DNA from 2 places in the Natronosporangium hydrolyticum genome. Region 2 is predicted to be linked to the other one. Evidence: predicted binding sites of a transcription regulator. Region 2 holds the regulator's gene; the other holds the start of a gene.
What was found. The regulator HrcA, encoded in region 2, represses chaperone genes, less so after heat shock. The targets are predictions, from matches to a motif close to GGTTNGCACNCTCNNNNNGAGNGTGCNAACC.

Region 1 (14,205 bases), 710 kb from region 2:
CAGGGGGCCACGCGGGAGTGGGGCGGATGGCGCAGACGATCCGGGTCGAGCGGATGCGGTCGACCGACATCGACGAGTTGCTGCCGATCGAGCAGGAGCTGTTCGGTGCCGAGCGGTGGACGGCCGGGATGTTCCGCAGTGAACTTGAGCAGGACCACTATTATCTGGTCGCCCGGGATGCGGCGGGGGTGGTGCTCGGCTATGCCGGGCTGGCGGTGATGGCGCCCGAGGAGGCATGGGTGAACAACCTGGCGGTGCGCCGCGCGGCGCAGCGGCAAGGGATCGGGGAGAGACTGTTGACGGCGTTGCTGGATGAAGCTACCCGGCGGGGCGCGACCCGGGTGTTGCTGGAGGTTGCGGTGGACAACGCGGCCGCGCAGCAGCTCTACGAACGGCACGGGTTCGCCGCGATCGCGGTCCGCCGCGGCTACTACCAGCCGAGCAACACCGACGCGCTGGTGATGGCTCGTGAGTGAGTCGGAGCCGCTGGTCCTGGGGATCGAGACCTCGTGCGACGAGACCGGGGTGGGGATCGTCCGGGGCCACACGCTGCTCGCCGACGCGCTGGCTTCCAGCGTGGCCGAGCACGCCCGCTACGGCGGCGTGGTGCCCGAGGTGGCGAGCCGGGCGCACGTCGCCGCGCTGGTGCCGACCATGCAGCGGGCGCTGGCCGAGGCCGGGGTGCGGCTGGCCGATGTGGACGCGATCGCGGTGACCGCCGGCCCCGGGCTGGCGGGCGCCCTGCTGGTGGGGGTGGCCGGGGCGAAGGGGTATGCGCTCGCCGCGGAGAAGCCGCTGTTCGGGGTGAACCATCTCACCGCGCACGTGGCGGTGGATACGCTGCAGCACGGCCCATTGCCGGAGCCGGCGATCGCGCTGCTGGTCTCCGGCGGCCACTCGTCGCTGCTGCTCGTCGACGACCTGGCCGGCCGGGTCCGGCCGTTGGGCGCCACCATCGACGACGCGGCGGGGGAGGCGTTCGACAAGGTGGCGCGGCTGCTCGGGCTGCCGTTCCCAGGCGGGCCGCCGATCGACCGGGCGGCCCGGGAGGGTGACCCCGAGGCGATCGCGTTCCCGCGCGGCCTGACCGCCCCGAAAGACCTCGCCGAGCATCCGTACGACTTCTCGTTCTCCGGGTTGAAGACCGCGGTGGCGCGCTGGGTGGAGGCCCGGCAGCGAGCGGGCGAGCCGGTGCCGATGGGCGATGTCGCCGCGAGCTTCCAGGAGGCGGTCGCCGACGTGCTGACCCGGAAAGCGGTGGCGGCCTGTCAGGCGCATGGAGTCTCGACGCTGGTGATCGGGGGCGGGGTGGCGGCGAACTCGCGGCTGCGGCTGCTCGCCGAACACCGGTGCGCGCGGGCGGGGTTGACGCTACGGGTGCCCCGCCCGGCGCTGTGCACCGACAACGGGGCGATGGTGGCCGCGCTCGGTTCACACCTGGTGGCCGCTGGCGCCGAGCCAAGCCGGCTGGACCTACCGGCGGATTCGGCGTTGCCGGTGAGCACCGTCCGAGTCTGACGTTTCTCGAGGAGCAGGGAGTGTCCGAGCCGGTGATTGTCCGGATGTGGGAAGTACGCGGGTACCCAGACCGGGTGCCGGAGCTGGTCGATTGGGTGTGCTCGACGGCGCTGTCGGCGGTGGAGCACGATCCCCGGTACGCCGGCAGCGAGGTCTACTCGTCGACCGATCGGGTGGTGGTGATCTCGCACTGGCGCGGTGAGCCGGAGCCGTTGCCGGAGCCGCCGAGCGAGCTGGTCGCGCGGCCGGCGCACGAGTGGGACTTCACTCCGGTCGACCGCTGAAGTCCCGCTCGGGGATGCTGCGGCGGAAGTACTCGTCGGAGGATGGGTAGACGTAGAGCGCCCAGAGCACGAAGAGCCCGATGATCACCGCGATGACGGCGTTGTAGAGGTAGCCGCCCGTGTGGTAAACGATCATGAATATCACCGCGGTGACCATCCGGATGCCCTCGACGATGGCGACGAAGAGGCGGGCACCCTGGGCGCCGCTGAGCAGTCCACCGGCGACGACGAAGAGGACCACTGCGACCAGGGCCTCCACGATCCCGGTCCAGACCAGGCCGGCGGTGCCGAGGCCGGTGGCGGACTGCACCCGGTCGTCGCCGGCGAGACCGATCGTCACCAGCGCGACCGCCGCGGCCATGACCGCCTGGATCAGTACGACCACCGCGACGAAGGTGACTACCCCGGGGCGACGGACCGTCAATAACGACATTCATGGCTCCTTCGGCTCATATCGCCCATTCTAGGAACCCGGGCGGCCGATCATGAGCTAGTTCGCCGAGTCGATCATGAGCTCTCTCCCGGCCGATCATGAGCTAGTTGACAGACACGCCGGGCGTGTCGGCTGTCTCGCTCATGATCGGCCGGGGAGGGCTAGCTCATGATCGGCCGGGCGATGGCGGCGACCGTGGCGTCGGTCAGCCGGATCAGATCCGCCGGGCTCAGCGACACCTGCAGACCGCGCCGGCCTCCCGAGACGTAGACGGTGTCGAACTCGGTCACCGAGGCGTCGACCACCGTCGGCAGTCGCCGCTTCTGCCCTAACGGGCTGATGCCGCCGCGGACGTATCCGGTTGCCCGCTCGGCCGCCGCCCGGTCGGCCACCGCCGCCCGCTTGCCGCCGGCCGCCGCCGCCAACGCTTTCAGGTCGAGTTCGCCGCTGACCGGCACCACCGCTACGGTCAGCACCCCGTCGACCGTGGCCACCAGGGTTTTGCAGACCCGTTCGAGGGCCACCCCCAGCGCCGCCGCGACCGACCGGCCGTACTCTGCGCCGACCGGCACCTCGTAGGGGTGCTGCCCGTGTGGTGTCCGCTGTCGCCGCAGCAGCGCGACCGCCGGAGTGTTCGCCGAGCCCACCCGCTCAGCGTAGGGGGCGGCAGATGAGGGCGGTGTGGGCGTCCGCGACCCGGGTCAGCACCACGGTCGCCGCGCCGGTGCCCCGCAGTCGCAGCTCCCGGCGTACCTGGTCAGGTACGAGCGCGGTACCGCGCTTCATGATCTCCACCTGGCCGATGTCGGCCTCGCGCAGCGCGGTCCGGAGTCGCTTGAGTGAGAACGGCAACACTTGGTGCACCTCCAGCCCGCGCGCGTACGGCGTCTCGACCGGCTGGTCGGTGTAGACGTAGCCGATCTGGTCGTCGGCGAGCGTGCCGTCGACCGTCGCCGCGAACTCGGCGACCAGGTGGGTACGGAGCACCGCCGGATCGGGGTCGTAGAGGTACCGGCGGACCGGCCCGACCGGGGCGTCGTGCGCGCCGTCGCCGGTGAGCTCGCCCCGCGGCGTGCCGTCCGGCGCCAGCAGCGTGGCGCGGCGGGGCACGACCGCCAGCGGGCCGCACCACACGGTCGCCTCCACCAGATCGCCGCCGACCGAGACCCATTCGGCCTCCGCCGCCGCCGGCAGCAACGCGTGGTCGATCCCAGGGGCGAGTTTGAGCACGGTCCGGGGGACCAGGTCCGGCAGCGTCGCCACGAAGCTCCACGGCGGCGAGTAGGCGGCCGGATCGAAGGTACGCCGGCCGGTGCCGGCCCGGCGGCGGGCCGGATCGCAGAAGACCGCGTCGGCGGTGGCCAGTTCGGCCGTGACCGCCGGTGACTCCGCCGTGGTGCAGCGGACGGTGACCCGGTCGGCGAGCCCGAGGGCGGCGGCGTTGGCCTCGGCCACCGCCGCGGTGAGCGGGTCCGCGTCGACCGCTACCACGTCGATCCCGGCCGCGGCGGCGGCCAGGCTGTCCGCGCCGATGCCGCAGCCCAGGTCGACCAGTCGCCGGACCCCGGCCGCGGCGAGCCGGTGCGCTCGGCGTCGCGCCACGACCGCGCGGGTCGACTGTTCCAGCCCGGTCTGGGTGAAGTACAGCTCGGCGGCGGCCGGACCCCATTTCGCCGCCGCCCGGCGGCGGAGCCGGGCCTGGGTCAGCGCCGCGGCGGCGAGGTCGGCGGCGATGCCGTGCCGGCGGAGCGTGGCGGCGGCGGCGAGCGGGTCGTCACCGGCGCTCGCGGCCGTCGCCAGCGCGGCCTGCCCGGCGGGGGTCCGCAGGGTCGCCAACTGGTCCGGGGTCATGATCGGCGGTCGGGCGGCGTCAGGTGCGGTCGGGCTCGGCGGCCCGGAGCGCCGCCGCCTCGCCGAGCAGCGAGGGGTTGACCGAGACGGTGACCACGACCGGCGTCGGGTCCGCGTCGGGTGACCGGTCGGGGCCGGGCGATGGGTCGGAGCCGGGTGATCGGTCCGCCTCGTCGTCGGTGGCCGCCGGGTCGAAGTCGATCACGACGGTGGTGAAGGCGTTGGTGGATTCGGCGAGGCGGTAGCTGGGGTCGCCGACCGGTGGCAAGTCCCCGAAGGTGGTGGCGACCGCGTCAGCGCCCAGCGCCTGCATCCGGGCCTGGTTGCCGGCCTGCCAGGCTTCGACGTACGCGGCCACGTACGCCAGCGGCTCGTCCGGGAACGCGATCGGGTCGAACCCACCGCCGGTCACCGCCTGGGCGTCGCCGAGCTGCTCCGCCTCGACCGTGAGCCACAGCTGGTCGCCGTCGAGGTTGTAGAAGGCGCACTCGGTGGTAGCCGCGGGCTCGTCCGGTGCGCAGTCGATCAGCCGCCAGCCGCGCTGCGGCGGCCCGGGCAGCTCCAACAGCTCCTGCTGGACATTGTTGGTGGCGAGCTCGCCCAGGCGGTAAAGGTCCGGCGCTGCCCAGGCGGCGACCGTGAGTTCGGCGTACTCCTGGGCCTCGGCCGGATAGTGCGGGTCGTCGGTGACCAGGTCGACCGGGGACGGGCTGGGGGTGGCAGCGGTGGTGGCGGTGGCGTCGCCGGAGCCGTCGCCGGTGCAGCCAGCGGCGATGAGCAGCAGGACCGCTCCGACGCCGAGTCCGCGTTGCCCGTGGCCCGTCCTCGCCGCCACCGCGGCACCTCCTGTCTGTCTAGGTCATCCGACGGCCGTCGGATGACCTTTCGGGGTCAGCGGACCCGACCCTCGGCGGTCTCGACCACGCTGTCCGGGCCGGGGAAGACCAATGATTCCCGACCGTCCGGGAACCGGACCCAGTACGGCGGGGCGCCGCCTTTGCCCCGGACTTCGATGATCTCCGCGACCTTGTCCGCGTTGCCTACCTTATTGCCGTGCACGTGCAGTCGGTCGCCGACACTAGCCTGCATTCCGATCGCCTCCGCATGGGTCTGGTGTGGTGGGCGTGCACGTCGGTGAACCGTGGTCACCAGGGTGCCTCATCCCAGCATGCCAAACGTCGGGGCGCCGTGGCACCGGACCGGATCGACCGGCGGCAGAAAACCCATGGATATTGTGGCGTGGCGTACTGGCACTCGCCTTGACGGAGTGCCAAGTCGGGGCATAATCTGCGGTTAGCACTCGCGGTACGCGGGTGCTAAACCCGGCGGTGCCGGCACCCGCGACGACGGGACCGACGGGAGACCGTAACGCCATTTCAGATACCCCAGGAGGGTATGCCCGTGACTACCGCGACGAAGGTTGCGATCAAGCCGCTCGAGGACCGGATTCTGGTCCAGGCGAATGAGGCGGAGACCACTACCGCGTCGGGCATCGTGATTCCCGACACCGCCAAGGAGAAGCCGCAGGAGGGCACCGTCCTCGCTGTGGGCCCGGGCCGGGTCGACGACTCCGGCAAGCGGATCCCGCTCGACGTCAATGTCGGGGACACGGTCCTGTACTCCAAGTACGGCGGTACCGAGGTCAAGTACAGCGGCGAGGAGTACCTCGTCCTGTCGGCCCGTGACGTCCTCGCCGTCATCGAGAAGTGACTCACCACGCTGTCATCGCGAGGTGACCCACGCACGAGCGTTACCGCCCTGGGCCGATCCGGCCCAGGGCGGTAACCCCATGAAGGAGTAGAACCGCACATGGCGAAGATTCTGACTTTCTCGGATGACGCCCGACACCGGCTCGAGCACGGCGTCAACACGCTCACCGACGCGGTCAAGGTCACCCTCGGCCCGCGGGGGCGCAACGTCGTCCTGGCCAAGAGTTTCGGGCCGCCGTCGATCACCAACGACGGGGTCACCGTCGCCAAGGAGATCGAACTCGACAACCCGTACGAAAATCTCGGCGCGCAGTTGGTCAAAGAAGTAGCGACCAAGACCAACGACGTGGCCGGCGACGGCACCACCACCGCCACCGTGCTGGCACAGGCGATGGTCCGCGAGGGCCTGCGCAACGTCGCCGCCGGGGCGAACCCGACCGGGCTCAAGCGGGGCATGGACCAGGCCGCGCAGGCCGTCTCCGAGGCGCTGCTGGGCAGGGCGGTGCCGGTGGAGCGGCGGGAGGACATCGCCCACGTCGCGACCGTCTCGGCGCAGGACGCGACGATCGGTGACCTGATCGCGGAGGCGATGGAGCGGGTGGGTCGCGACGGCGTCATCACCGTCGAAGAGGGCTCCACGCTCGCCACCGAGCTCGAGGTGACCGAGGGGATGATGTTCGACAAGGGCTTCATCTCGCCGCACTTCACCACCGACGCGGAGGCCTCCGAGTCGGTCCTGGAGGACGCGTACGTCCTGATCACCACCCAGAAGATCTCCTCGATCGAGGAGCTGCTGCCGCTGCTGGAGAAGGTCCTGCAGGCCAGCAAGCCGCTGCTGCTGATCGCCGAGGACGTGGAGGGGCAGGCGCTCTCCACCCTGGTGGTCAACGCGATGCGGAAGACGCTGAAGATCTGCGCGGTCAAGGCCCCCGGGTTCGGTGACCGCCGGAAGGCGATGCTGCAGGACATCGCGATCCTCACCGGCGCCCAACTGGTCGCCCCGGAGCTGGGCTTCAAGCTCGACCAGGTGGGGCTGGAGGTGCTCGGCCAGGCCCGGCGGGTGGTGGTGAGCAAGGACGACACCACCATCGTCGACGGTGCCGGCGACGACGCCGAGGTGCGGGCCCGGGTCGAGCAGATCCGCAAGGAGATCGAAGCGAGCGACTCCGACTGGGACCGGGAGAAGCTCTCGGAGCGGCTGGCGAAGCTCTCCGGCGGCGTCGCGGTCATCAAGGCCGGCGCCGCGACCGAGGTCGAGATGAAGGAGCGCAAGCACCGGATCGAGGACGCGATCGCGGCGACCCGGGCGGCCGTCGAGGAGGGCATCGTGCCCGGCGGCGGCGCGGCGTTGGCGCAGCTCGGCGTGCTCGCCGATGGGCTCGGCGCCACCGGCGACGAGCTGGTCGGGGTGGGGATCGTCCGCAAGGCGCTCGACGAGCCGCTGCGGTGGATCGCCAGCAACGCCGGCCACGACGGCCGGGTGATCGTCAACAAGGTCCGCGACCACGACTGGGGGCACGGCTTCAACGCCGCCACCGACGAGTATGTGGAGCTGATCCCGGCCGGGATCGTCGACCCGGTGAAGGTGACCCGCAACGCGGTGACCAACGCCGCCTCGATCGCCGGCCTGCTGATCACCACCGAGTCGTTGGTGGTGGAGAAGCCGGAGGAGCCGGTGCCGGCCCAGAACGGCCATGGCCACGGTCACGGCCACGGCCACCAGCAGGGCCCGGGTTTCTGACCCACAACTCCCTCCCGCCGATCATGAGCTAGGTGAGGACACGCCGAGCGTGTCGGCTACCTAGCTCATGATCGTCTGGGCGGGCTGCACCGGGCCGGGCACACTGGAGGGCATGACCAGCCGTGCGACCGGTGCGCTTACCGGGCTCGCCGCCGCGGCGACCGCCGTGGCCGTAGCCGAGCTCGCTGCAGTGTTCACGGGGCCGGCGACGGCGCCGCTGACCGCGGTCGGCTCGACCGTGATCGATCACGCCCCGGCCATAGTCGTCGAGTTCGGCATCGGGGTCTTCGGGCACTACGACAAGGTAGCGCTGTTCACCGGCGTTCTGTTGCTGCTCGCCGGGGCGGCGGCGGCGATCGGTACGGCCGCTGTCCGGCCTGGCCGCAGCTGGCTCGCCTACCTCGGGTTGGCAGGGTTCGCCGGGGTCGGCCTCGCCGCGGTACTGACCCGCCCCGGCGCGGCGCCCACTGCTGCGCTACCTACCCTGCTCGGCGCGGCGGTGGCCGCCGGCCTGTTCCGCGTCGCGATCGCCCGCGTGGTCAGCGACGGCTCGCCGATTGATCCAGCGTCCGCTCCCGACCGTGATCAGCCCAGCCGGCGCAGCGTTGTACGCGCCCTCGGCTGGGGGCTGGGTGCCGCCGTAATGGTCGGGGCGAGCGGCCGCTGGTTGAGCAACCAGCGAGGCGTCGCGACCGCCCGGTCGGCCGTCGAACTGCCGCAGCCGGTTGACCCGGCCGCGCCAGTGCCGGCCGGGGCCGACCGGGATCTGCCCGACCTCACCCCGTACGTCACCGGCAACGACAGCTTCTACCGGATCGACACCGCGCTGGTGGTGCCACGGATCGACCCGGCCACCTGGCGGCTGCGCATCCACGGACGGGTGCGCCATCCGTACGAGCTGAGCTTCGAGGAGCTGTTGGCCCGCCCCATGGTGGCGCGGCACATCACGCTGGCGTGCGTCTCCAACGAGGTCGGTGGTGAGCTGGTCGGCAACGCCAGCTGGTTGGGCGTGCCGGTCGCCGACCTGCTCGCCGCCGCGCAACCGCTGCCCGGCGCCGACCAGGTGGTCAGCCGGGCCAGTGACGGTTGGACCTGTGGTACGCCGACCGAGGCGCTCACCGACGGTCGCGACGCGCTGCTGGCGGTCGGCATGAACGGGGAGCCGCTGCCGCTCGAGCACGGTTTTCCGGTGCGGATGGTGGTCCCGGGCCTTTACGGGTACGTCTCGGCCTGCAAGTGGCTTACGGAGCTGGAGCTGTCCAGCTTCGACGACTTCGACGCGTACTGGGTGCGGCGCGGCTGGTCGGCGCAGGCGCCGATCAAGACTCAGTCCCGGATCGATACCCCACGCCGGCGGGCCGCCGCCGGGGTGGTCACGGTGGCCGGGGTGGCGTGGGCGCAGCAGCGAGGGATCGAGCGGGTGGAGGTACGGGTGGACGGTGGTCCGTGGCAGGAGGCCACGCTCGCCGACACGGTGTCCGCTGACACCTGGCGGCAGTGGTGGTGGCGCTGGGAGGCGTCCCCGGGCGAGCACACGCTCACCGTCCGGGCGACCGACACCACCGGGCAGCCGCAGCCGGCCGACCTCGCACCGCCAGCGCCGGATGGCGCCACCGGCTGGCACTCGGTGCGGATCGACGTCGCCTGACGAGCGCGGGCCGGCTTCTCGCGCTCGTTCAGGGGGCGTCGACACCGGACGGCGTGGCGGCCCGCTGCCGCGGTGGAGTAGCCAGCAGCGGCCGGTCGACCGGCGGGCTGAGGTCGCGGAGCCGCTGCTCCAACCCGGGTACGTCGGCGCGGCCGCGGCCGTCGTCGACCAGGTCGACCCATCCACTGTGCTGCAGTTGCAGCCGTTCGTGTTCGGTGAATCCTCCCCAGATTCCGTATGGCTCCTGCACCGTCAGCGCATGCGCCGCGCACTCCGCCCGCACCGGACATCGGACGCAGACCGCCTTCGCCGCGACCTCCCGGCGGGTCCGGGAGGAGCCACGCTCCCCATCAGGGTGGAAGAACTGTCCACTGTCGCGCCCGCGGCAGGCGCCGTGGCGCTGCCAGTCCCAGCTGTCGGCGACCGGGCCCGGCAGCCTATGAACGGTCGACATCTCACCTCCTCACCGCGCGGCGATGGCGGCCGCGCGGGTGCACCGACAGACCTTACTCCGACGTGGTGTGGGTCACTAGTACTGAGGGTACGCGAGTGACCACGGGAGAACTTTTACGGAGATTCGGCCTGAAATGCCGCCAAGATCGCAATCTTCGTGGTCTCCTCTCACCAGGGAATTACCTGCTCCGGTGAATCGGGGCAGAAGGGGGGCCGTGGTGCGGACCGCACTGGTATGCGTACGGACACCGATCGCCGCGCAGTCGATCGCCACCTGTGCGGCGCGGATGGGAGTGACCACCGTTCGGACCGCCGTGACCGACGCGGAGGTGATGGCCCGGCTGACTGAGGCGCCGGCCGAGCTGATCCTCGTCGACACCTCGATCAGCCGACCGGACACCGTCGGCTTCACCAAGCGCGTGCTGACGCTGGTGCCGAACGCGATGTTGGTGCTGCTAGGTCATGAGGAGCCGCAGGTGGCGGCGGCGGCGGTCGCGGCCGGTGCCCGCGGCCTGATCCGGGGCGGTGACAACGATCTTGCGGGCACGGTAGCCAAGGTGCTGCTGCTGATCGGCAACCCGCGTCGGCCGCAGTCGGCCGATGGGGCCAGAACCGGCGGCACCGGTTCGCCGGCTGGGCCGGCCGGCAGCGGAGCACACCACGACGGTGGCGAGATCGACGGCGGGGGCCGATCCGGTAGCGGCGCGCAGCCGCCGGCCGTGGCCGGTGAGCGACCCGCCGGCGGCGACCGCCCCGACGGTACGCGAGCCAGCGGACCGCCGGGCGCCGCCGCCGATGGCGCCCGGCTCGCGGCGGCCGGTGGCGACGAACCGGGCCTCGGCCGTCCCGGCGCCCCGAGCCGGCCGGCCGTCCCGGAGGCCGGGGCCGGCCGCCCCGCCGCCGAGCGGGCGGTCGCCAGCGCCCCACCCGGTGCGCCGGCCGGCCCGGCGATGGTGCCCGCGCAGCGCGACGACGCGGCCGCCGCCCCCGAGGTACGCCGGGCGACGCTCACCGAGCGGGAGTTGCAGGTGCTGCGGGGAATGGCCGAGGGGAAGAGCAACGCCGAGATCGGTCGGGAGCTGTTCGTCTCCGAGGACACGGTCAAGACCCACGCCCGGCGGCTGTTCCGGAAACTGCGGGCCCGGGACCGGGCGCACGCGGTCGCGGTCGGCTTCCGCGCCGGCGCCCTCCGCTGAGCGCCGGTCAATCGTCGGCGATGGTGTCCTGCACGCCGTCGCAGTAGCCCCGGGCGTAGTCCCACGTCACGTAGTGCTCCGGATCGGGGTTGCAGGCGGGTTCGTGCACCCGCGGTAGCCCGGAGTCGAGCAGGTGGCGCAGATTGCCGCGGAGCAGATCCCAGTCGAAGTAGTGCGGCTCGTGGCACTCCTCGCACTCGATCACCAGACCGCGGATGCCGATCGGGCTCAACAGCGCCTGATAGACCTCCAGATCGGCGAGGTCTTCCAGCACGTCTTGCCGGTCGGCCTCGGACAGCGGGTCCGAGAGCAGATCGTCGGCGAGGTTGTCCAGCTCCGAGGCGGGGTCCGCGGGGTCACCCTGGAACGGGTCGATCGGCTCGTCGTGCACGGTTCCACGGTAGTCCGCGGTGGCCGAGTCCGCTGCCCGGGTGCCTGCTTAGCTCCGTGTCGGATCTACCGTCCCGATCCGCGCGGGTACGATGGTTCTTTCCGCCGCCGCCAGCCATGGAGAGGCTCATGGACCAGCCGTTGCCCGATCGCGCCGACGCGCTCCCGCTCGGTTTGACCTTCGACGACGTGCTGCTGCAGCCCGCCGAGTCGGATGTGGTGCCGAGCGAGGTGGCGACCGCCACCCGGTTGACCTCCCGGATCGAGCTCGCGGTGCCGCTGGTCAGCAGCGCCATGGACACGGTCACCGAGGCTCGGATGGCGGTGGCGATGGCCCGGCTCGGCGGCATCGGCGTCCTGCACCGCAATCTGTCGGTGGAGGACCAGGCGCTCCAGGTCGACCTGGTCAAGCGGTCCGAGGCCGGCATGGTGACCAATCCGGTCACCTGCGGCCCGGACGACACGCTCGCCGATGTCGACGTGCTCTGCGCGCAGTACCGCATCTCCGGAGTTCCGGTGGTTGACCCGGACGGGCTCCTGCTCGGCATCGTCACCAATCGCGACATGCGCTTCGCCACTGACAAGTCGGTCGCCGCCCGGACCGTGATGACCCCGATGCCGCTGGTCACCGCGCCGGTCGGGGTGGGCCGCGACGACGCGCTGGAGCTGTTGCGCCGACACAAGGTGGAGAAGCTGCCGCTGGTCGACGACGCCGGCCGGCTGCGTGGCCTGATCACGGTCAAAGACTTCGCCAAGGCCGAGCAGTACCCGCACGCCACCAAGGACGAAGCCGGCCGGCTGCGGGTCGCCGCCGCGGTGGGGGTCGGCGACGAGGGCTACAAGCGGGCCACCGCCCTGATCGACGCCGGGGTCGACGTGCTGATGGTGGACACCTCGCACGGGCATCACCGGCACGTGCTGGAGATGGTCGCCCGGCTGAAGCGGCACCACCAGGCGGTCGATGTGGTCGGCGGCAACGTCGCCACCGCTCAGGGTGCCCGCGCGATGGCCGAGGCCGGCGCGGACGCGGTCAAGGTCGGGGTCGGGCCGGGCGCCATCTGCACCACCCGGGTGGTCGCCGGGGTCGGCGTACCTCAGGTCACCGCGGTGATGGAGGCGGCGCGTGGCGCCGCCACGGCCGGGGTGCCGGTGATCAGCGACGGCGGCATCAAACAGTCCGGTGACATCGCCAAGGCGCTCGTCGCCGGAGCCGAGACGGTGATGCTCGGCGGTCTGCTCGCCGGCTGCGCCGAAAGCCCCGGCGAGGTGGTCTTCGAACGCGGCAAGCAGTTCAAGTCGTACCGGGGGATGGGTTCGTTGGGCGCGATGCAGTCGCGGGGCCGCGGCACCTCCTACTCCCGCGACCGCTACTTCCAGCAGGACGTCCCCTCCGACGACAAGCTGGTGCCAGAAGGGATCGAGGGTCAGGTTCCCTACCGGGGGCCGCTGGATACCGTCGCCCACCAACTGATCGGTGGGCTGCGCCTGGCGATGGGGTATGTCGGCGCCCGCCGGGTCGGCGAACTCTCCCAGCGGGGCCGACTGATCCGGATCACCTCGGCGGGGTTGGTGGAGAGCCACCCCCACGACATCCAGCTGACCGTCGAGGCGCCCAACTACACGCCCCGCTGACGCGGGCTGCGGCAAGGAGCGAAGAGTGCGTGACGCGGTTGAGATCGGCCTGGGCAAGACCGCCCTGCGCGGATACCACTTACGGGATGTGGCGATCGTCCCGTCCCGGCGGACCCGGGACGTCGACGATGTCTCCACCTCCTGGCAGCTGGACGCGTACCCGTTCGCCATCCCCTGCGTAGCCCACCCCAGCGACGCCACCATGAGCCCGGCTACCGCGGTCTCGGTCGGCCGGCTCGGTGGGCTCGGCGTGCTCAACGTGGAAGGGCTCTGGACCCGTTACGAAAACCCAGCCAAGGTCCTGCAGGAACTGTCGCAGCAGGACACCGTCGCCGGGGCGACGCAGCGTCTGCAGGAGGCGTACGCCGAGCCGATCCTGCCGGAGCTGATCGTGGAGCGGATCCGGGAGCTGCGGGAGGGCGGCGCGACGGTGGCGGTGCGGGTCTCCCCGCAGCACACGCTGGCGTTGGCGCCGGTGGTGCTGGACGCCGGCGTGGACGTGCTGGTGATCCAGGGCAGCATCGTCTCGGCCGAGCACGTCTCCACCAGCGATGAGCCGCTGAACCTGAAAGAGTTCATCGCCGACCTGGACCTGCCGGTGGTGGTCGGCGGCTGCACCAACTACCAGACCGCGCTGCACCTGATGCGGACCGGCGCCGCCGGGGTGATCGTCGGGATCGGCGCGGACGCGTCGGCGACCAGCGACCCGGTGTTGGGGATCCGGGTGCCGATGGCGACCGCGATCGCCGACGCCGCTGCGGCACGCCGTGACTACCTCGACGAGACCGGCGGGCGGTACGTCCACCTGATCGCCGACGGGGATGTCCGGACCAGCGGCGACATCGCCCGGGCGCTCGGCTGTGGGGCGGACGCGGTGATGCTCGGCGAGCCGCTGTCGCGGGCGCAGGAGGCGCCCGCCGGCGGCGCCTGGTGGCACTCGGCGGCGAGCCATCCGAAGCTGCCGCGGGGCGCGTTCCGGTCGGCGCAGCCGTCGCTGGGGACGCTCGAGCAGCTGCTCTACGGCCCGGCAGATCAACCCGATGGGGCGCTCAACCTCTTCGGCGGGCTGCGGCGGGCGATGGCGAAGTGCGGCTACCGGGACCTGAAGGAGTTCCAGCGCGTCGAGCTGATCCTCTAATTCCGCGATGATCATGGACCTAGGTACCTGGAACCGGCCGGTTTGGGTCCCTATCCCCATGGTCATCGCGTTGGGGCTGGCGTTGGCCGGCTGCAGCTTCGGCGACTCTGCCGATCCGCAACCGACCAGGTCGGTGGCGTCGCCCCCGGTAACCGGGGCGGTCGGGCTCGGCGACCCCTACTTCCCGGCGTACGGCGACGCTGGCTACACGG
Region 2 (14,205 bases):
GGAGGTGGCGTCGACCGCGGCCGCCCAGGCGCACGTGACCGCGGAGCTGACCCTCCGCCGTGACCCCCGCCAGCTGAACCGGGAGGTCGGCCGGCCACCGAGCTGGCTGATCCCGGCGTGGCTGCATCAACTCACCCCGGTGACGGAACCGGCCCCGGTGCGGGTGCGGGTGCGGATCTTGGTCTTGACCGGCGACCCGGGGTGGGGCGAGTTGGCGCCGGGGCAGCGGGTGCGCGCCCAGGGCCGGTTGAGCCCGGCCCGGGGCGGAGACCTGACCGCCGCGGTCCTGTCGAGCGCGGGGGCGCCGGAGCTCCTGACGCCGCCGCCGTGGCACTTGGCCACCACCAGCCATCTTCGACACGGGCTGCAGGCGGCGACCGATCCGCTGCCACCCGCGCCGGGTGGGCTGGTCCCCGGCCTCGCCGTCGGGGATGTCAGCGCGCTGGATCCAGGCCTGTCCGACGACTTCTTCGTGACCGGCATGACGCATCTCGTCGCGGTCAGTGGCACCCACGTGGCGATCGTCGTCGGGTTCGTGTTTCTGCTCGCCCGGGCTGCCCGGGCGCCCCCGTGGCTGACGGCGCTGGGGTGCGGGGCGTCGATCGTCGGCTATATGGTGCTGTGCCAGGCAAGCCCGTCGGTGCTGCGCGCCGGGGTGATGGGGCTGATCGCGTTGGTGGCCCTGGCCAACGGCCGGCTTCGGGCGGCGATGCCGGCTTTGGCCGCCACGGTGACCGTGCTGGTCGTCGCCGACCCGCAGTTGGCGGCGGCGCCGGGGTTCACCATGTCGGTGACGGCGACCGCCGGGCTGTTGCTGCTGGCGCCCCGCTGGCGGGATGCGCTGCGCCGGCGGCGGGTGCCGAGGGGGCTGGCGGAGGCGCTGGCGGTCCCGGCGGCGGCGCAGGTCGCGGTCTCGCCGGTGATCGCCGGGATGTCGGGCACGGTCAGCCTGGTGGCGGTGGCGGCCAATCTGATCGCTACCCCGGTGATGGTGCCAGCGACGTTGCTGGGGGTGATGGCCGCGGTGGCGGCGCCGTTCTCGCCGGCGACAGCGGGGTTCCTGGCGTGGCTGGCGAGCTGGCCGGCCTGGTGGCTGGTGCTGGTCGCGCGGTACGCCGCGCAGGTGCCGGGGGCGGTGGCGCCGTGGCCGGAGGGGGCCGCGGGGGCGCTGCTGTTGGCGGCGGCGACGGTCGCGACGCTGGTGGCGGTGCGGCTGCGCCGAGTGCGGGTGCTACTGGCGGTGGCGACCGCGGCGGCGGTGGTCGGGGCGTTGCCGGTGAAGACCACCGCCAGCGGCTGGCCGCCGGCCGGGGCGGTGGCCGTGGTGTGTGCGGTGGGGCAGGGAGACCTGGTGGTGCTGCCGCTGGGGCGCGGTTCGGCGATCGTGGTGGACGCCGGGCCGGAGCCGGCGGCCGCCGATCGCTGCCTGCGGGACCTCCGAATCCGGCACATACCCATGTGGATCGTGAGTCACTTCCACGTGGACCACGTGGGCGGGGTGGACGGCGTGTTCCGGGGTCGCCAGGTGACGGCGGTGCTCACCTCCGGGGTGCCGGAGCCGGAGTTCGGCCACGACCTGGTGGTGGGGGCCGCCGCGGCCGCTGCGGTGCCGGTGCACGTGCCCGAACCGGGCAGTGTCTACCGGATCGGGGAGGTGTCTTTGACGGTGCTGGGGCCGGCCTACCCGCATGTCGGCACCCGCTCGGACCCTAACAACAACTCGTTGGTGATCCGGGCCGAGGTGCGGGGAGTCTCTGTCCTGTTGACCGGCGACGCCGAAGTGGAGCTGCAACACACTCTGATCGAGCTGGTGCCGCCCGATCTGCTGCGGGCCGATGTGCTGAAAGTCGCTCACCACGGCAGTGTCTTTCAGGAGCCCGAATTCTTCGAGTTGGTGTCGCCGACCGTGGCGCTGGTGCCGGTCGGTGCGGACAACACCTACGGGCATCCGCACCCGGCGATCCTGGCGGCGCTGACCCGGGGCGGCGCCCGGGTCCTGCGGACCGACACCGATGGGGACATAGCGGCGGTGGTACGCCCGAACGGCGAGCTGGCCGTGGTCGCCCGCCCGCTGCCGCCCGGGTCTGGCGGTGCGTTGCCGAAACGCGTCGTCGTGAAAAGCTGTCGGCCCGTAGCGGCACGTGCGAGGATTGCCAGGTGACCCCCGCGGATCGTGTCGTGCTTGTGCTGGGTGAAGAGGAACTGTTGGCCAGCCGAGCGGTCGCCGACGCTGTGGCGGCAGCCCGGGCCGCCGACCCCTCGGTCGAGGTGCGAGAGCTGGCCGCCAATGCCCTCGGCGCCGGGGAGCTCTCCGAACTTCTCAGCCCATCGCTCTTCGGCGGTGCCCGGGTGGTGGTGGTGCGCGGCGGCCAGGACGCGCGTAAGGACCTGACCACCGCGATGCTGGCGTACGCCGGCAATCCCGATCCAGAAGTCACCCTGGTGGTTACCCACGCGGGCGGGGCCAAGGGCAAGGCTTTCGCGGACGGGCTCAAGAAGGCCGGGGCCGCCGTGGTCGCGGCGGCGAAGATCTCCCGGCACCGTGACAAGATCGAATTCGTCAAGGGTGAGATCCGCCGGTTCGGTGGCCGCTGTGCGGACGACGCAGCCGAGTCGCTGCTGGCGGCGGTCGGCAATGACCTGCGAGAACTCTCCGGAGCGTGTTCGCAGCTGGTCGCCGACACGGACGGCCGGATCGACGCCGACACGGTCGCCCGCTACTACCGGGGGCGTGCCGAGGTGAGCGGTTTCACCGTCGCGGACGCGGTGATGGTGGGTGACACCGCCGGTGCGCTGGCCGCGCTGCGGTGGGCACTGCAGTTGGGCGTGCCGGTGGTGCCGATCGCGGATGCGCTGGCCGACGGGGTCCGCACCGTCTCCCGGGTGGCCTCGGCGGGCCGGGGCAACGCGTACCAATTGGCGAGCAAGCTGGGCATGCCGCCGTGGAAGGTGGAGCGTGGGCAGCGGCAGGCCCGTGGTTGGCCGCCGGAAGGGCTGGTGGCGGCGATGCGGGCGGCGGCGGAGTGCAACGCGGCGGTCAAGGGCGGCAGCGAGGATAGTGGCTACGCGCTGGAACGGGCGGTGACGGCGATGACCGCGGCCCGGGCCGGGGCGGTCGATGGAGCGCAACGGGTTGCCGGAGGGCGCCGATGACGGGGGCGCCGACGGCGGTGGCAGGGCGGCCGCTCTACGCCCGCCTGCTGCGGCTGCGGCATATGCGGATCTCCGGCCTGGCCAGTATCGCCTTGTTTGAGGGTGTGATCGCGGCGGCGGTGCTGCTGGCGCTGGCGGAGGTGACGAGCTGGTGGGCGGTGCCGGTGCTGCCGCTGGTGGTGGCGGCGATGGTGAAGCTCAATGACGTGCTAAGTGGGCTGCTGCCCGAGGCCGGCAGGGCTGAGCCCGGCGGCGCGGAGGCCGACCGGGTCACCGCCGACGGCGCGAAGAGCAGCGGAGCAAAGCATCGCCGACCCGCCACCGAGCCGCCTACCAGCCCGGCGCATCTGCCGTTGCGGCCGGCGGCGCGGGCGGTGCGTCAGGTGAACCGTGGGGTGATCGGCTCGATGGCGCCGGTGGAGTCGATGGCGCCGGTGGCGCCGGTGGCGCCGGTGGATTCGCCGGAGCAGCGGTTCCGGCAGTCGGCCCGCCGCCGCTATCGGTAGCCGACCAGGTTCAGCTGTCGCTGGCCCCGTCCAACCGGTGGGCGATCGAGGACTTCCGGTTCGCCGCCTGGTTACGGTGGATGACGCCCTTGCTGGCGGCCTTGTCCAGCTTGCGGGCCGCGTCCCGCTGCAGCGAGGCGGCGGCCTCCAGGTCACCGGTCTCCAGGGCCGCGTGGAACTTGCGGACCGCGGTCTTGAGCGACGACTTGACGGACTTGTTCCGCAGTCGGCGCTGCTCGTTCTGCCGGTTCCGCTTGATCTGCGACTTGATGTTCGCCACTGACAGCCTCGTCCTACTCGCTAGGGTGGGTGGTATCGCGCGCTCGCGGGCACGCAATCCCCGACAATACCAGTTTCTGAGGAAACCGTCGCTCCGGTGGTCAGCGTGCCCGCACGGAAGCGGGTGCCGCAGTGGCGACCGGCGCACCGCCGGCATGGGACCATGGAGACTCCTACCCACAACCCGTCGCCGACGACCCGTCGCCCCGACCGAACGGATGACCGTGCCACCGACGCCCGAACCTGTCAACCGCACCCCCGGTGCCACCGACCCATCCCGGATTCGCAACTTCTGCATCATCGCGCACATCGACCATGGCAAGTCGACGCTGGCGGATCGGATGCTGCAGCTGACCGGGGTGGTCGACCAGCGACGGATGCGGGATCAGTACCTGGACCGCATGGATATCGAGCGGGAACGCGGCATCACGATCAAGAGTCAGGCGGTCCGGATGCCGTGGCGGGACGAGTTCGTCCTGAACATGATCGACACCCCCGGCCACGTCGATTTCAGCTACGAGGTCTCGCGTTCGTTGGAGGCCTGTGAAGGAGCGTTGCTGCTGGTCGACGCTGCGCAGGGGGTGGAGGCGCAGACGCTGGCCAACCTGTATATGGCGATGGAGCACGACCTCGCCATTATTCCGGTGCTCAACAAGATCGACCTGCCCGCGGCCCAACCCGAGAAGTACGCCGAGGAGCTGGCCCATCTGATCGGCGGCGACCCGGCCGACTGCCTGCGGGTCTCGGGTAAGACCGGCGATGGTGTAACGGAGTTGCTCGATCGGATCGTCGAGCAGGTCCCGGCGCCGGTCGGTGACCCGGACGCACCCGCCCGCGCAATGATCTTCGATTCGGTCTACGACGTCTACCGGGGAGTTGTCACTTTCGTTCGGATGGTGGACGGCCGGATCGAGCCGCGGGAGCGGATTCGGATGATGTCCACCGCGGCCACCCATGAGCTGTTGGAGATGGGCGTGATCTCCCCGGAGCCGACCCCCTCGGGCGGCCTCGGGGTGGGCGAGGTCGGTTATCTGATGACCGGGGTGAAGGATGTCCGGCAGTCCCGGGTCGGCGACACCGTCACCATCAGCTCCAGGCCCGCCAGCGAGCCGCTCGGCGGTTATCAGGATCCCCAACCGATGGTCTACTCCGGCCTCTATCCGCTCGACGGATCCGACTATCCGGTGCTGCGTGACGCATTGGACCGGCTGAAGCTGAACGACGCCGCGCTCGCCTTCGAACCGGAGACCAGCACCGCGCTCGGGTTTGGATTCCGCTGTGGCTTCCTGGGCCTGCTCCACCTGGAGATCGTCCGGGAACGGCTGGAACGGGAGTTCAATCTCGACCTGATCTCGACCGCCCCGAACGTCGTCTACCGGGTCACGATGGAAGACGGCACCGAGCTGGCGGTAACGAATCCGAGTGAGTTCCCGGCCGGGAAGATCGCCACCGTCTATGAGCCGATGGTCAAGGCGACGGTGTTGACCCCGAACGATTACGTCGGTGCGGTGATGGAGCTGTGCCAGGGCCGGCGGGGTCAGCTGCAGGGCATGGACTATCTGTCGCCGGAGCGGGTGGAGCTGCGCTACTCGCTGCCGCTCGCCGAGATCATCTACGACTTCTTCGATCAGCTCAAGAGTCGGACCAAGGGGTATGCGAGCCTGGATTACGAGGCTACCGACGAGCTACCGTCCGACCTGGTGAAGGTGGACATCCTGTTGCAGGGTGAGACGGTGGACGCCTTTAGCGCGATCGTCCACAAAGATAAGGCGTACCGGTACGGTCTGTCGATCGCCGAGAAGCTGCGTTCGCTGATTCCGCGGCAGCAGTTCGAGGTGCCGATCCAGGCGGCGATCGGGAACCGGGTGATCGCGCGGGAGACGATTCGGGCGATCCGCAAAGACGTGCTCGCCAAGTGTTACGGCGGTGACGTGACCCGCAAGCGCAAGCTGCTGGAACGGCAGAAAGAGGGCAAGAAGCGGATGAAGATGGTGGGCCGGGTGGAGGTGCCGCAGGAGGCGTTCATCGCCGCGCTCTCCACCGACAGCAGCGCCCCGACGGCGAAGTCCACCGGCCGCTGAGCCCGGGTCCGAGCGCTGCGGTGCGCCGGGCCACCACCGTCGTGGTCGGCGGGCCGGCCGGCCGACCGGCCGGTCAGCTCTCCGGCGCGACCTCGGCCCGCACGTGGTCGATCGCCGTCTCGGTGGTCGACCAGCCGCGGACATCGGCGGACCACCGCTGATCGGCGAAGTGGACCTCGGTGACGCCATGGCCGGCGGCGTGGGCGACCAGCCAGTGCGCGTAGCGCCAGCCGGTGGCCGGGTCGTCGGCGCTGATGGACAGTCGGGTGGTCTCTGCCCAAGCCGTCGTGGTCTGGTTACCCCAGTCTTCGGCGAGCGCGTCGCCGAGCGCGGACGCGGCGGCCTCGCCCCGTTGTCGCGGATCATTCGGGACCGCACAGCTCACCGCCCCGGTGACGTGGCCGAGTAGGGCGGCGGCGAGCACCTCGGAGTCCTCGGCCCATTGCTGGTACGCCTCCGGGAAGGCAGAGCGCTGCACCCGTTGGGCGGCGTCGGTGACCCGCATGTCCTGCCAGCCGTCCACCTCCCGCAGCGCGAGGTAGAAACGCTCGGCGGCGTACCGGGGGTCGCTGATCTCGGCCTCGCTGCCCCAGCCCTGGCTTGGTCGCTGTTGGAACAGGCCGATCGAGTCATGGTCATTGCGCGACCCGAGGTGTGGCAGGTTGCGCAGTTTGGACTCCTGCAGGGCGGTGGCGAGCGCCACCACCACCGCCCGGTCGGGCATGTCGAGCGTTACCCCTACCGCGGTGATGGTGGCGGCGTTGGCCATCTGGTCGTGGTCGAGCCGGACCTCCTCGTCGGTCGACACCCGGCAACCGGTCTGCAGATCCGGTAGCTGGATCCGGTCCCGCTGGTGGAAGAGCCACAACCCGGCTACCGCCACCAGCACCAGCACCAGCACCACGACCACCACGCGCCGCATAGCTCCATAGCTTACTGGCGGGCGGCCACCACCCACTGCGGGTCGCGCTTCTCCCGGAACGCGGCGACTCCCTCCCGGGCATCGGCGGACTGAAAGTAGCTGACCGAGGCCGCCGAGAGGTGCGCCAGGTCGGCGCGGATGTCGATACCGGCCCGCTCGCGCAACAGCTGTTTGGTGCCGGCCACCGCCGCCGGGGCGCCCCGGACCAGGGCGTCGCAGACGTTGGCGACGGTCGAGGCCAGTTCGGTGGTGGGCACCGCCTCAGTGACCAGCCCGACTTGGGCGGCGTAACGGGCGTCGACCACCTCGCCGGTGAGGTAGAGCCGGGCCGCCGCCCCCGGGGTCAGCCGCGGCAGCACGGTGGCCGAGATCACGGCGGGGATGACACCGAGCCGGACCTCGGAGAAGGCGAAGGTGGCAGCGTCGCTACTGATCGCGATGTCGGCCGCGGCGAGTACGCCGATCCCACCGGCCCGGGCCGGTCCGCCCACCTGGGCGACCAGCGGCTTGGGGCACTCCCACAGTTCGGCGAGCAGGTCGGCCAACATCGCCACCGGCAGTTGCCCGGCGGCGCGGGCGCGTTCGGTCTCGGCCAGGTCGGCGCCGGAGCAGAAGACCGGCCCGGTGTGGTCGAGCCGGATCACGCGTACCGATGGGTCGGCGACCGCGTCGGCGAGCCCGGCCCGTAGCTGGGTCATCAGCGGGGTGGAGAGCGCGTTGCGGTTGGCGGGGCTGTCCAGGGTGAGGGTGGCCACGCCACGATCGGTGGCGGTCTGCACCAGCGGGGGGTTCTCGGTCATGCCAGCAGCGTAGTCAGCCAGGCAGACTAGATGCTGTGCCCGGACCACTACCCGACGGCGAGCCCGTCCCTGCCGATGGCGCCCTGCCGGACCACGCCCGTGCCGGGGTGGGCCACCTCGGCTTCGGTGTCTACCTGCACGTGCCGTTCTGTGCCAGCCGCTGCGGCTACTGCGACTTCAACACGTACACCCCGGGTGAACTCGGCGCCGCTGGTGGCCGGTCGGAGTACGTCTCGGCGGTGCTGTCGGAGCTGGGGCTGGCAGCTAAGGTGCTGGCGGAGTCGCCGCCGCCGCGGGTCGACACGGTCTTCGTCGGCGGGGGTACCCCCACGCTGCTGCCGCCGGACGAGCTGGCGCGGATCGTGGCGGCGATCGACGACACGTGGGGGTTGGCGACCGACGCGGAGGTGACGACCGAGGCGAACCCGGAGTCGGTCGACCCGGCGTCGCTGCGCCGGCTGCGGCGGGCCGGGTTCAACCGGATCTCATTGGGGATGCAGTCCACCGCCGCGCATGTCTTGGCGGTTCTAGACCGCCGGCACCGGCCGGGTCGGGCCACCGCCGCGGTGGCTGAGGCGCACGAGGCGGGGTTCGGCCACGTCAACCTGGACCTGATCTACGGGACACCGGGGGAGCGGCCGGAGGACTTCGCCGACTCGCTGGCGGCGGCGGTCGCGGCTGGGGTCGATCATCTTAGCGCGTACTCGCTGATCGTCGAGGCGGGGACTGCGCTGGCGACGCGGGTGCGCCGGGGGGAGCTGCCGGCGCCGGACGATGACGTCGCGGCCGACCGGTACCTGGCCGCCGAGGCGGCGCTGACTGGGGCGGGGTTCGGGTGGTATGAGGTGTCGAACTGGGCCCGGACACCGGCGGGGCGGTGTCGCCACAACCAGCTGTACTGGTCGGGCGGTGACTGGTGGGGGTTGGGGCCGGGCGCCCACAGCCACGTCGGCGGGGTGCGCTGGTGGAACGTCAAGCATCCGGCCCGCTACTCGGGCCGGTTGGCCGCGGGGGAGTCCCCGGGGCACGGGCGGGAGGTCCTGAGCCTCGCCGAGCGGCAGACCGAGCGGGTGATGCTGGGGTTGCGGCTCGCCGACGGGGTGCCGTTGGCGGAACTCCCCGCCGCTGGCCGGGCCGAGGCGACTGCGGCGGTGGCGGAGGGTCTGTTGGAGCCGGCCCCTCACCGGGCTGGTCGGGCGGTGCTGACCCTGCCCGGGCGACTGCTGGCGGACGGGGTTACCCGGCGGCTGCTCGGCTGACCTCCGGCCAGCCGAGCAGCCGCCCGGGGCGGCAGGGTTACTTCACCATCTTGATGGCGAGCTGGTAGTTGTACAGGTGGCCGTCGTTCGCCTTGATCCCGGCGATGATCGAGAAGACCACGCTGACCACGATCGCGGCGGGCAGCAACAGGGCGCCGATCACCAGGCACAACGTGAGCCAACCGAGCAAGCCGACGATCGACCAGGTGAGCTGGAAGTTCAGCGCCTGCACCGCGTGCGCGCGGACGGTCGGCGACTCCTTGCCCTTCGCCACCAGGGCGATTAGCGGCGCGACCCAGCCGAACATGCCGCCGAGGATGAGCATCCCGGCACCGCCGCCGAAGTGGGCGACGAGTGCCCAGGTCTTTTCCTCGCCGTTCGCGTACCCCGGCGGGGGTGCGGCTCCGCCCGGTGGTGGGGGCGGTGGTGCTGGTGGTGGTTGAGGTGGTGATGTCATGCGGCTTACCCTAGATGGTTTGTGCTGCTGGCGGGGCTATGGGGGATCAACCGGACAGCCATGATTTCTCAGCTCGCCAGCTGGTCCTGCCCCGCGTAAACTGGCACTCGCTACGGTAGAGTGCCAGTACCGGATACCCCGTGACGGCACCGCCGGGTCGACCGGTCGGAGGTGGTGCATGGAGCTCGATGAGCGAAAGCAGGATGTGCTGCGCGCCATCGTCGAGGATTTCGTGGCTACCCAGGAGCCGGTCGGCAGCCGGGCGTTGGTGGAACGGCACCAGCTCAATGTGTCGCCAGCGACGGTCCGCAACGACATGGCGGTCCTGGAAGAGGAGGGCTACATCCGGCAGCCGCACACCAGCGCCGGCCGGGTCCCCACCGACCGGGGCTATCGCCTCTTCGTGGACCGGCTCGCCCGGGTCAAGCCGCTCTCCGCGGCCGAGCGTCGGGCGATCGAGCGGTTCATGGCCGGCGCGGTCGATCTCGACGACGTGGTGCACCGGACGGTGCGGCTGTTGGCGCAGCTCACTCGCCAGGTCGCGGTGGTCCAGTACCCGTCGCTGACCCGTTCGGCAGTGCGGCACCTGGAGCTGGTCCCGATCTCTACCACCCGGCTGCTGCTGGTGGTGATTACCGACACTGGTCGGGTGGAGCAGCGGTTGGTTGAGTTGCCGGGCCCGACCCCGGGTGACGACGTCACCGAGCTGCGGCAGCTGATCAACGCCAAGCTCGGCGGCGAGCAGCTGACCGAGGCTCCCGCGCTGGTGGCCGCGCTGGTCGAAGAGGCGGCGCCCGGGCTGCGGCCAGCGATGGCCACCCTCGGCTCGGTGTTGCTGGAGACGTTGGTGGAGCGGCATGACGAGCGGATCGCCCTGGCCGGCACCGCCAACCTGACCCGGACCGGGCTGTTCGACTTCCAGGGTTCGCTCCGGCCAGTGCTGGAGGCGCTGGAAGAGGAGGTGGTGCTGCTGAAGCTGATCGGCGAGATCGAGGCTGATGGCGAGTTGGCGCTGCCGCGGGTCCGGATCGGCGACGAGAACGAGTTCGTCGATCTGCGGACCACCTCGGTGGTGAGCACCGGGTACGGCCCGGGTGACACCATTGTCGGGGGGCTGGGCATCGTCGGCCCCACCCGCATGGACTACCCCGGCACCATCGCCACGGTCCGGGCCGTGGCACGCTACGTCGGCGAACTGCTGGCGCAGAATTGACCTCGCGGCACAATTGACCACGCAGCAGCACCTGACCAGCCCGCAACGACTATGCAGACCGACGACCAGACGCACCGATCATGAGGACACACGACGCAGTGGCCAAGGACTACTACGAGATTCTCGGCGTCTCGCGGGACGCGTCAACGGATGAGATCAAGCGCGCCTACCGCCGGCTCGCCCGGAAGTTTCATCCTGACGTCAACCCGGAGCCGTCTGCGCACGAACGGTTCAAGGAGATCAACACCGCCTACGAGGTGCTCTCCGATGACCAGAAGCGGCAGATAGTCGATCTCGGCGGTGACCCGTACGCGCCGGGCGGTGGCCTGGGCGGTGCCGGGGCCGGCGGCGCGGACGGGCCAGGCGGGCCGTTCGTCGGTTTCCAGGACATCATGGACGCGTTCTTCGGGGCGTCCGCTGGTGGCGCCGGCGGACGCGGCCCCCGACCGCGTACCCGGCCCGGCGCCGACGCGGTGTTGCGGGTCGAGCTGGAGCTGGCGGAGACCGCCTTCGGGGTCGAGGCGCCGGTGACCGTGGACACGGCCGTGTTGTGCACCACCTGTTCCGGTGCGGGCACCGCCGCTGGGACGCAGCCGGCCACGTGTGAGTCGTGCGGTGGGCACGGTCAGGTCCAGTCGGTGCAGCGCACCTTCCTCGGCCAGGTCGTCTCGTCCCGACCCTGCGTGGCCTGCCAGGGCACCGGGACGGTGATCCCGAGCCCGTGCGCGAGCTGCGCCGGTGACGGCCGGGTGCGGTCCCGCCGGTCGTTGACGGTGAAGATCCCGGCCGGGGTTGAGGACGGCATGCGGATCCGCCTCGCGCAGCAGGGCGAGGTCGGCCCGGGCGGTGGGCCACCCGGGGATCTCTACGTCGAGATCCACGAGAAGCCGCACGACATCTTCTCCCGCAAGGGCGACGATCTGCACTGTCGAGTCACGGTGCCGATGACCGCGGCGGCGCTGGGCACCCGGCTCACCATCAAGACGCTCGACGGCGAAGAGGAGCTGGAGGTTCGGGCGGGCACCCAGCCGGGGGCCACCCAGCGGTTGCGTGGCCGGGGTGTGCCCCACCTGCGGGGCACCGGTCGCGGGGACCTCTTCGTCCATCTCGATGTCCGGACACCGAGCAAGCTCGACCCGGAGCAGGAGCGACTGCTGCGGGAGTTCGCGCGGGCCCGTGGTGAAGAGGTCGCCCAGCTCAGCAAGCAGGGCGGGTTCTTCGCGCGGATGCGTGACGCGTTCAACGGCCACTAGGTCGGGGCGCGAGCGGGGTGAGCGCGCCGCGGTTTCTGGTCGACGAGCTGCCGTCCGGCGAGACCTCGAGGCTGGCCGGCCCGGAGGGTCGTCACGCCGCCGACGTCCAGCGGCTGCGGCCGGGTGAGCAGCTCTCGCTCGCCGACGGCCGCGGCGGGGTGGCTACCGCCACGGTGATCACGGCCGAGCGCGGTGCGCTGGAGCTGCGGGTCGATGGGCGGTGGCAGGAGCCACCGGCCGACCCCCGTCTTGTGGTGGTGCAGGGGATCGGCAAGGGGGACCGATCCGAGCTGGCGGTGCAGGCGATGACCGAGGTGGGGGTCGACGAGATCGTTCCCTGGGCGGCCGCCCGGTCGGTGACGCGTTGGCAGGGTGACCGGGGCGAGAAGGCGTGGCGGCGCTGGGGGAGTACCGCCAGGGAGGCGGCCAAGCAGTCCCGGCGGGCCTGGCTGCCGGTGCTGTCCGACCCGGCGAACACCGCCGCGGTCGCCGCCCGCCTGGCGACCGCCGCGGTCGCGCTGGTCCTGCATGAGGAGGCGACCGACCGGCTGAGTGGGGTGCCGCTGCCCGCCACCGGCGAGGTGGTCGTGGTGGTCGGCCCGGAGGGCGGGGTGGCGCCAGCGGAGCTGTCCGTCTTCGCCGAGGCCGGGGCGCACCAGGTCCGGTTAGGTGGCTCGGTGCTGCGGACCTCGACCGCTGGGGTGGCGGCGCTCTCGGTGCTGCAGGCCCGCCTGCACCGCTGGTAGGTCGCGCCGCTCTGCGGTGATTTGCGGGGTTAGTTGAGCATTTGCCGCCGCGTCGAGTACGGAAAAGTCCCGGCGCGGGTCTTGACTTCCGGTCTTTTAGTAAGAACTATTTCCTAAACAGTAAGTAAGGCTTACTAACAACTAACCGGAACCGAGTGATCAGTGGGCCAGCCGCGACTGACGCCAAGGAGGACCCCATGTCCACCAGACCGACCCCCTTCGACCCCGCTCGGTCGCCCGGCCGCCAGCTGACCCGTCGCGGCCTCCTCGGCCGCGCCGCCGCGGCCGGGCTGCTCGCCGGGCCAGCGGCCGGCCTGCTGGCCGCCTGCGCGAGCAGCGGTGAGGCCAGCTCGGAAGCGGCCGAGGGGAGCGACGACAATCCGTTCGGGTTCGACCCCGCCTCCCAGATCGACGCGGTCTTCTTCACCGGTGGCTTCGGCGAGGAGTACCCGGACGCGATCAGCGACGCCTTCGCGGCCCACTATCCAGAGGCCGAACTGGGGGCGCTGAAGACCGAGACGATCGGCACCGTGGTGCAGCCGCGATTCGCCGGTGGCACGCCACCGGACATGGTGAACAACTCCGGCGGCGACGAGCTGGACCTGGCCGGCCTGGTCAACGACGGCGCGGTGCTGGATCTCACGCCGCTGCTGGACGCGCCGAGCCTGGACGATCCACAGGTGCCGGTACGGGACACGTTGCAGCCGGGCACCGCCGAGGCCGGGATGTTCGGCGACCGGATGTTCGCGCTCAACTACTCGTACTCCACCTACGGCATCTGGTACGACGCCGCACTGTTCCGGACCCACGGCTGGGCCCCGCCGACCACCTGGGACGAGTTCCTGGAGCTGGCGGCGGAGATGAGCGACGCCGGCATCGCACCCTTTATCCACACCGGCGAACACCCGTGGTACATCCACAACGTCTTCATGGAGTGGATCTACCGGGAGGGCGGGCTGCCGGTTATCGCGGCGATCGACAATCTGGAGCCCGACGCCTGGCGGGCCGACGCGGTGGTGCTGGCGGCACAGCGGCTGCAGGAGCTGGTCGACCGGAGACTGGTCTACCCGGGAGCTGAAGGGCTGGACCACACCCAGTCGCAGCAGGTCTGGTTGGACCACGGCGCCGGCCTGATCTGGAACGGGTCGTGGCTGGAGAACGAGATGCGCGACACCACGCCGCCGGAGTTCGAGATGACCTTCGCGCCGCCGTGGGCGCCGTCGAACAGCCCTGCAACCCCGTACGGCACCATGCGGGTCGGCGCCGGGGAGCCGTTCGTGGTCCCGGCCGACGGCGCGAATACCGCCGGCGGCCTGGAGCTGTTGCGAGTGATGCTCTCCCGCGCTGCCGCGAGCGCGTTCACCGAGCTCACCAGCTCGATGACGGTGGTGGCGGGGGCGACCGGCGGGGTGGACTCCACCGCTCTGACCTCGGCCACCGAGGCGGCCTCGGCCGCCCCCGAGGTCATGGACTGGAAGGCCCTGGGTTGGTACGGCGCCCACCTGATGGACGACGCGCTGCTACCGGAGATCGCCG

Region 1: a site for HrcA is predicted at 5,378-5,408, ahead of groES (co-chaperone GroES). Genes of this name have one in related genera too.

What each region holds. Positions count from the first base shown of each region.
Region 1 is NZ_CP070499.1:918,783-932,987, forward strand. Features, by position in the region: gene rimI (ribosomal protein S18-alanine N-acetyltransferase) at 27-476, shown strand; gene tsaD (tRNA (adenosine(37)-N6)-threonylcarbamoyltransferase complex transferase subunit TsaD) at 469-1,518, shown strand; gene JQS43_RS04285 (hypothetical protein) at 1,551-1,802, shown strand; gene JQS43_RS04290 (hypothetical protein) at 1,783-2,235, opposite strand; gene ybaK (Cys-tRNA(Pro) deacylase) at 2,397-2,882, opposite strand; gene JQS43_RS04300 (class I SAM-dependent methyltransferase) at 2,887-4,086, opposite strand; gene JQS43_RS04305 (hypothetical protein) at 4,106-4,921, opposite strand; gene JQS43_RS04310 (DUF1918 domain-containing protein) at 4,978-5,175, opposite strand; gene groES (co-chaperone GroES) at 5,482-5,796, shown strand; gene groL (chaperonin GroEL) at 5,896-7,536, shown strand; gene JQS43_RS04325 (molybdopterin-dependent oxidoreductase) at 7,649-9,184, shown strand; gene JQS43_RS04330 (WhiB family transcriptional regulator) at 9,213-9,638, opposite strand; gene JQS43_RS04335 (response regulator transcription factor) at 9,856-10,833, shown strand; gene JQS43_RS04340 (DUF5319 domain-containing protein) at 10,841-11,224, opposite strand; gene guaB (IMP dehydrogenase) at 11,353-12,855, shown strand; gene JQS43_RS04350 (GuaB3 family IMP dehydrogenase-related protein) at 12,881-13,993, shown strand; gene JQS43_RS04355 (M1 family metallopeptidase) at 14,052-14,205, shown strand, end outside.
Region 2 is NZ_CP070499.1:1,629,872-1,644,076, forward strand. Features, by position in the region: gene JQS43_RS07275 (ComEC/Rec2 family competence protein) at 1-2,161, shown strand, start outside; gene holA (DNA polymerase III subunit delta) at 2,158-3,153, shown strand; gene JQS43_RS07285 (hypothetical protein) at 3,150-3,659, shown strand; gene rpsT (30S ribosomal protein S20) at 3,670-3,939, opposite strand; gene lepA (translation elongation factor 4) at 4,157-6,019, shown strand; gene JQS43_RS07300 (hypothetical protein) at 6,093-6,941, opposite strand; gene JQS43_RS07305 (enoyl-CoA hydratase-related protein) at 6,953-7,741, opposite strand; gene hemW (radical SAM family heme chaperone HemW) at 7,777-9,000, shown strand; gene JQS43_RS07315 (DUF4870 domain-containing protein) at 9,038-9,457, opposite strand; gene hrcA (heat-inducible transcriptional repressor HrcA) at 9,636-10,670, shown strand; gene dnaJ (molecular chaperone DnaJ) at 10,769-11,923, shown strand; gene JQS43_RS07330 (16S rRNA (uracil(1498)-N(3))-methyltransferase) at 11,941-12,669, shown strand; gene ngcE (N-acetylglucosamine/diacetylchitobiose ABC transporter substrate-binding protein) at 12,867-14,205, shown strand, end outside.